2 regions of the Leuconostoc kimchii IMSNU 11154 genome follow, and region 1 is predicted to be linked to the other one. Evidence: predicted binding sites of a transcription regulator. Region 1 holds the regulator's gene; the other holds the start of a gene.

Evidence for each region. The regulator LexA, encoded in region 1, represses DNA repair genes until DNA is damaged. The targets are predictions, from matches to a motif close to CNAACANNTGTTNG.
Region 2: the regulator LexA is predicted to act here: its motif matches at 2,171-2,184, upstream of LKI_RS00880 (Y-family DNA polymerase).

What each region holds. Positions count from the first base shown of each region.
Region 1 covers NC_014136.1:220,955-225,144, reverse strand. The annotation lists gene LKI_RS01635 (dihydroorotate dehydrogenase) at 1-795, shown strand, start outside; gene pyrF (orotidine-5'-phosphate decarboxylase) at 836-1,528, shown strand; gene pyrE (orotate phosphoribosyltransferase) at 1,529-2,155, shown strand; gene lexA (transcriptional repressor LexA) at 2,203-2,844, opposite strand; gene LKI_RS01615 (YneF family protein) at 3,126-3,365, shown strand; gene LKI_RS01610 (lysophospholipid acyltransferase family protein) at 3,376-4,011, opposite strand; gene LKI_RS01605 (tRNA1(Val) (adenine(37)-N6)-methyltransferase) at 4,071-4,190, shown strand, end outside.
Region 2 covers NC_014136.1:77,599-81,788, forward strand. The annotation lists gene LKI_RS00870 (hypothetical protein) at 1-126, opposite strand, end outside; gene LKI_RS00875 (SAP domain-containing protein) at 161-793, opposite strand; gene LKI_RS00880 (Y-family DNA polymerase) at 811-2,133, opposite strand; gene LKI_RS00885 (HAD-IIIA family hydrolase) at 2,518-3,030, shown strand; gene LKI_RS00890 (PhzF family phenazine biosynthesis protein) at 3,114-3,965, opposite strand.

The DNA.
Region 1 (4,190 bases):
CTGGTTACGAAAACAGTGACATGGGCTGAACGTTCAGGAAATCCACAACCCTGGACGGTTGAATTGCCCAGTGGCCTCCTGAATTCGGTTGGACTTGCTAATCCTGGCATCCATAATGTTTTAAAAGATTTTTTACCAGCTATCAAGGCAAAATATGGTAATGCCTTGCCGGTTATGGTGTCGATTGCCGGTGAGACGGTTGATGAGTATGTGGCGTTAGCACAATTATTAACCAACACCGCCTACCTGACTGCCATTGAAGTCAATTTATCATGTCCAAATGTTGATCGTGGTGGCATGGCATTTGGTGTGTCCGCTGAAGCTGCATCAGAAGTGATTACGTCTGTTAAAAAGGTGACGAATTTGCCAATTTATGCAAAATTATCACCCAATGTTACTGATATTAGACCAATTGCTAAAGCAGTAGAAGTTGCCGGTGCGAGCGGTATCGTACTGATTAATACAGTGACAGGTATGAGCTTTGATTTACAAAAACGCCAACCAAAATTAGCCCGCGGAACGGGTGGTCTGTCGGGTAAAGCTGTTCATCCGATTGCCGTACGTCTTGTTTACGAAGCAGCACAAACAGTTTCGATACCAATTATTGGTGTTGGAGGTATTGAAGCAGTGGATGATGCACTGGAATTTATGATGGCAGGCGCAAGTGCTGTGCAAGTTGGTGCAGCTTTAGCCTATAATACACATGTTATGTCAGACATCATTAAAGCACTGCCAGGTGCGTTAGATAATTATCATTTTGGTACTGTACAAGAAGTGACGCGTACGCTTAAATGAACATGACGATTTTTAAATTGTATGTTTAGGGAAGGAACTTATGATAGAGCCAGTATTTATCGCATTGGATTTTCCAGATGCAGCAGCAGCAAATACTTTTTTGTTACCATATCGCGATAGAATCGTTAAACCAGCCTTAAAGGTTGGCATGGAATTATTTTATGCTGAAGGTCCCAGTTTTATCAGGGAACTACGTGAACAAAAGTTTGATGTGTTTTTAGATTTAAAATTATATGATATTCCCACAACAGTTGGGCATGCAGTTGCCAGCTTAGCAAAATTAGATGTTCAGTACTTGACGGTGCATGCCGCAGGTGGCGAAAAGATGTTACGCGCGGCAGTAGCAAATAAAGGTGCGCATATGAAGCTACTTGCTGTAACGCAATTGACCTCATTTTCGGAAATGGACATGCAGGAAACACAGTTGACTAATGCTAGTATGTCAGAAAGTGTTATTCATTTGGCAAAGTTAGCCTACTATAGTGGTATAGATGGCACAATTAGTTCGCCGTTGGAAGCCAATCTGATTAAAAAAAATACAAGTGATTCGTTTTTGAGAATCACACCAGGTATTCGGTTGGCTGGTGATCAAGCTGACGACCAAGCACGTATTATGACACCAAAGGCAGCACATGAAAATGGTGCAACCGGTCTTGTTATTGGGCGGTCGATTACAAAAGCAGTTCAACCTATTGCAGTCTATGAACGTGTGTTAAAAGAATGGAGTAAGTAGATGACGAATTACGCAGAACAAGTAGCAGACGATTTGTTAGCCATAGGTGCGGTTAAATTTGCTCCAGATGAACCTTTCACTTGGGCTTCAGGAATTAAAAGTCCGATTTATACTGACAATCGCATGACTATTGGTGTACCAAAAGTGCGCCAAAATATTTTTAGAGGGCTGGCTGATCTGATTCAAAATGCGTACGGGGATGTTGACATCATTGGTGGTGTCGCGACAGCAGGAATTCCACATGCTGCTTGGGTTGCAGATATTTTGGATAAACCTATGATTTATGTTCGCTCAAAACCAAAAGATCACGGAGCAGGTCGACAGATAGAAGGGGCAACAGTTGCAGGGCAAAAAGTTGTGTTAATTGATGATTTGATTTCCACAGGTGGTTCAGTATTAGGGGCTGTTGAAGCCACACGTCAAGCAGGTGCTGAAGTGATTGGTGTCGTCTCAATTTTTTCATATGAGTTACCTGAAGGTGTCATTAATTTTAAACGGGCAAACCTCACGTTTAAATCGCTGACAACTTATTCGCAATTAATGGCTGCAGCAATTAAACGTGGTGAACTAAATGAGTCACAAATAACAACGCTAAAACAGTGGCAACTTAATCCTAAGCAGTGGTAAGTGTAAGCACAAAAAAACTCGGATAATTTATCCGAGTTTTTTGTGTCTTAATAAATAGCATCACGATAGAGACCAATAACTTTTCCTAAAATAGATACACGTCGCAAAATGATGGGAGACATGGCGTCATTTTCCGGTTGGAGACGGAAGTGGTCTGCTTCCCTGAAAAATCTTTTGACAGTGGCTTCATTGTCATCGTTCATTGCCACAACGACATCACCATTATCAGCATTATCTTGTTTACGAACAATAACCTTATCACCATCTAATATACCAATGTTGACCATGGAATTGCCACGAACATTTAACATGAACATATCACCATCAAATTGCATTAAATTATCAGGGATAGGGAAGAATTCAGTTGCCTCTTCTTCAACAGCTAAAATAGGTGTTCCAGCTGTTACAAGTCCAAGAACTGGGATGCGACCTGGGGTTGTTGAAACACCCAAAGCTTCGAGACCTGAATCAGTGACTTCAATCGCACGAGCGCGAGGCTTTGAGGCGTCTTTTAAAAGATAACCCTTCTTAACCAAACGTTCAATGTGACCATGAATGGTCGATGACGATGACAAGCCAACTGCCTCACCAACTTCACGAACTGTAGGTGGGTAACCGTTTGTTATTTGTGCTTCATGGATAAAACGGAGCACTTGAAGTTGTTTACTTTCTTGAATTTGAATTGCCATATGGGGTTTTAGTCCTTAATTCTACTCGATTTAATATATTATTATTATAACGAACAATCTCTAACAAATCAAACATTTGTTCGTTTCTTTGTATTTTGGTAATAAATTTATTGCGAAAATTTACTATTTCTTTAAAATTAAGCTGATTTTAAAAAAATGTGTGGATAAAATGCATATATGCTAATTGTTCTTACTTTAAATAAAAAAACAGCATATTTCTGATATTATCGTCTTGTGGTTTATGCTATAATTAGTTTTAGAAATTTAGTAAGGGGAATACTATGAATATAGGTATTGGACTTGTCATATTGATTGCAGTGTTAGCCTTGGTTATCGGATTGGCAGCTGGTTTTTTCTTAGCGCGTAACTCAATGAAAAGTTATTTAGCAAAGAATCCACCAATTTCAGAAGAAATGATGAAATCGATGATGATGTCAATGGGACAAAAGCCATCACAGAAAAAGTTGAATCAAATGATGGCTCAAATGAAGCAACAAAGCGAACAAGCGCAAAAAAAATAAGCCAATTGGCTTATTTTTTTTCGCGTTTGGGATCCAGGTATACCCAATCAGGGTTCACTTCGTGATCGAGATTATCAAATGCTTCTTGAATCAACTCAGTATATTTAGCGATGTTTTCTTTGTTCAATCTGTCTTTGCGATCAATGATAATTGGTTCACCAAAATTAATCACTGTGTTGTTCCTTTTAAATAACTGACCGAATGAGACGGGCCCTTGGTAAACTGTAGGAACAAGGGCTTTGCCCGCCATTTTGGCAATCAAGAGGGAACCGGATTTTAATTCATCGCTATGTCGAGAACCTGATGGAAACATAATTAATGAACGATTACCCTTTTTGAGTTCATTGACTGGAACTTTAATAACACTCGGTCCGACGTTTTCTCGGTCAACAGGAAACGCACCAGCAGATCTTATTAACCAAGCCAATGGTGGAAATTTGAATAATTCAACTTTGGCCATAAAAATAAAGTGTTTTGGGTAGGCTGCAATGGCATACCAAATAGGATCCCACCAGGTCCGATGGGGGCCGACAAGAATATAATTTTCATTAACAGGGATACGATCACGATTCATGTACTTGATACGTCCGTTGATAACCCATATAATACTTACAGCTATACCACGCAGAAAATCATAAAATTTCATTATTATTCACCTCATAAACTATCTTCATTAATTTTACACGATAAAGCGAGAAAAAAACAATGACTGAAGTAATTCTTAAAGAAGGAGAGCGTATTGATGGCTTACCTTCGCAAAATGTTCATATTATCCAAAATCCCGATATGTTTTCTTACTCCTTAGATGCCATATTATTAGCCCAC
Region 2 (4,190 bases), 140 kb from region 1:
CTCTTTGACTAAAGACGAGGTGTGATCGGATAAGAAATAACCATTCCATTTGATTTTGCCACGTTCACGATAATCATTCTTAAAATAGCGATTGATAATGGTGCTAAAGTTTTCTTTATTGGCCATATTACTTTTCCATTTCTAGCATAAATCAATATTATCAAGACAAGTATTGACGAATATCTGATTGGTACTGTTTCAATAGCTTTTTGCTGTATTTTTTAGGTTGATTAGAGTCTCTAACTTTTGTCCATAAAATGGAAGCGACTGTCATTCGTTCATGGTAAACTTTGGTACAATCATCAGCCATAAATGTTTTGACAAAGTTATTCCATTGATATGTCTGTTCCTCAGCGTTATTTGATAAATTTTTATCGGGGTGCTCGTAAACATCTATCAAGTCCTGGATTGTGGCTGTTTTGTCTTGTGTCGTTTCAATTGCTCGCATCTTAATAGCCATCGATTTTTTAAAACTAAATTGGCTTAGTCCATAATATGATTTAAAAAATGCTCGCGCTTCATTATTCAAACTAAAACCGGACGCTAATATACTTGTATTGGGTGTAATTGAACCGTCTTTTAGAGTGCCTTTACGACGTATTTTTCTGGTTACTTTAATGTTTGATACTGGTACGCCAGAAAGCAATTTAATAATATAAGCTGTTAACTCAGCCTTTGTTCCAGTGGTTGGCAGACTGTGCTTTTTGCAAATGTGTTGCAGTTCCGTTTTGTACCAATAGTAGCTCTGAAAGTCTTTAATACGCATGTTTTTGTTAAAATCAGGTCGTGCCATGAACAATACCCTTTCTTTTAATCATAACTATTACCTCCATTATGTCCTCCCACTAGGCTAGCTCGATTAATGGCAGTGCCCCCCTCCTCTTTGGACATAGCTCGCATTAGAGCAGTTGTGCCAAAACGTTGCCGAATTTCATCAACGACCTGGTCAATTTTATTTGTTTTAAGAAGATGTTCAGGTTGCTCAAAGAGATTGAGCTGTACGCCAGTATCATCAACTAAACCACCATAATCAATCCCGATATTTCTAATTACTTCGCCATGCCAGTGCTTTCTAAAAAGATTAACCATAACAGCCATTAAAGTTTTGGTATTATTGGTAGGACTAATCCGGCACTGTTTCCGAAAACCATGAGACCCTTGTTGTTCACTTTCGGCAAAAGAATAACCGATAAACAAACTAACTAAACCTGTTTGCTTTTGATGGGCACGAATCCTTGTAGCGACTTGATCAGCCATTTCACGGACAACAACTTCAATCTCAGCTTGTTGACTATAATTACGTGGTAATACTTGTGAGTTACTATAAGACTTACTTTTTGGTTTAATGTTTTCAGCCAAATCAGAACGGTCAATACCCCAAGACAAAGCGAGTAATTGTTCACCCATTAATCCTAGTTTCGAACGAAAGAGATATGGATCTTGATGCGCTAAATCATACATCGAATGAATACCCATCACGTTTAGCTTACGAGCAATTCGAGAACCAATACTCCAAATATCAGTGAGCTGTGTGATTGGCCACAATTTACTTGGTACATCTTCATAATGCCAAATCCCAGTTAAATTATTTGCGTGTTTGGCTTCAATATCAAGCGCCAATTTAGCTAAGACTGGTGAATCACCAATACCAACAGTTAAGTAAATACCTGTTTCCGACCGAACGTGTTGTTGTATTTTGAAAGCAACTTCTGCTGGTGTCTTACCAAATAACTGCCAAGAATGTGTCATATCAAGGATAGATTCATCAATAGAATATGGCAATAAGTGCGCATCATCAGTGTATTGTCGATAGATATTATTAATGCGTAGATTTTCTTGAATATAAAGGTTCATTCTCGGATGAGCAATGACTAAGTCCGGACAAACAGGAATATCACGTTGTCTAGTAACATTAGTGATACCCAGTATTTTCTTGGCCATTGGTGAAGATGCCAAGACTAAACCACCATTGGTATTTTCTTGTTCCGACATCACAACAAGTAGTGCTTTTAATGGATTGTAGTTACGTTCCACACACTCAACACTGGCATAAAAGCTTTTAGAATCAATCATAAATATCACACGTCGTTCTTCATGTGTATAGTCATATTCAGTTTTCTGCAGGTCTACCATATATTATCTCCAAAACAAGTGTGTATAATTCATTATACGAACAAATGTTCTGTTTGGCAAGAGAAAATTATGAAATGAGTTTGTTATGATTTTTTGACTACGCTTAGTAAATTGAGCGCAAATAAAAATACCTTAAACAATGGTTGTTGAAAGGTATTTTTATAGTGTTTGATCAAAATCGAAACACATAACAATATTATGGTGTACAGACTTGAAAATCGATTTGTAATATTTAATTATTTCGATATCGGTACTGGTTTTCATAAATTAAAAGACCAGATACAACTACCGCAATTACTGCCCCACAAGGTAAAGCCAGTAAAATATGGTCTGAAATTGTATTTTGCTATGAGCACAACTTCACAGTTTACAAGGAAAAATTTCATGATAAATCAACAATACACAACTGTTTTTATCGACCGTGATGGTACTATTGGTGGTAATGGACACTTTCAATCTTTAGAAGACTTTAAATTATATCCCTATACTTTGGAAGCTATTGATAAATTAAAAAGAAATAATATTAAAGTATTCGGTCTTTCAAATCAAACACATATTGAAGACGGTAAAATGAATTATTATGACTTCTTCAATTCTCTTATTTCAGTCGGTTTTGACGATGCCTTTATCTGTCCTCATTCAGAAAAAACGAATTGTAATTGCAGAAAACCAAAAAAAGGTTTAATCGATCAAGCCCATGCAAAATATTATTTTGAAAATAGTCAGTCCATTATCATTGGTGATAGATACTCATCTGATATAACGCTCGCCCTTGATTGTGACATGCTTGGTGTTCACGTTGGTACAGGAAAACAAGAAACCAATAAGCGGAGTAATTGCGATAAGGTTATCTATGTTAAAACGCTTAAAGATGCGGTAGATTACATTGTCAAATAGCCAATATGTTAAGTGAGGATTAAAAAAGCACAACGCTAAACATACAGCGTTGTGCTTTTTTAATCCTGATCTTAGCTAACCATTTAAACCGATACTGATTTATTTTCTACTAAATAACCATATCCACCCACAAATACACCATCAATAATCCCATCATGAGTTGTCAAATTAACAACAATTTTTGATGGGCTATTAAGATTGTATCCCTGCTCAAAAATATATTGTGACTTCTTTGCTACATATTTAAATAGATAGCAGGCCAAGGCACAGTTAGATGTACCTGTTGCCGACTCTTCATCAATATCATAAAGAGGTGCAAAATTTCTACAAATCGCAGTAATTCCACTCTCGCTCTCTTCAAGTGAAAATGCATGAACACCAACCACATTTTGTTCTTTACTCAAGGCAGCCATAACTTTGAAATCAGGCTTTAATTCTTGAAGTGCTTTTCTTGAACTTACTGGTAAAAGAATATCCCGCAATCCTGTTGATACAATCTGAATTGGTAGTTTTGAGTCGATTGCATTTGTATCTAAACATGCATTAAATAAATCTGATGTAAGCGTATTGGAATATGTAGGAACCTTTTGTTCCATAAACACCATGCCATCAGTGTCAACTTTCATAGATAAAATACCCGACTTTGTTTCTATTGTATAATCACTTTTAGATAATTTATTTGTCAAGTTCAGAAAGGCGAATGTTGCAATTGTGGCATGTCCACAAAGTGGCACTTCTTCCGTAGGTGTGAAATACTCTAAACGAAAGTCTGCTAATTTTGATTCGGTTATAAAAGCCGTCTCAGCATATCCCAGTTCTTTGGCAATTGCCATTTTTTGAGCAGAAGTTAAATCGGGTCTATCAAAAACAAGCCCAGCTTTATTACCGCCAGCATTGTCCTTACTAAAAGCACTTACAACATATACGTCAACCATTATTATTTGCCTCCATTCAACATGACTTCGATTGTCACTTTGTTCTGATTAGTATACCGATTTATTGGAACAAATACAATCACTATTGTTTAATTTATCAGAGTATTTTGTTAACTACCAGCTTCACGTAATTGTCTTTTAGCTTGATTCAATTGTTCTTCAATTTTATTTAAACCACTTTTGGTATTGCGATCAGTTCCCTTAATCAGCAAGTCTAAATCACGT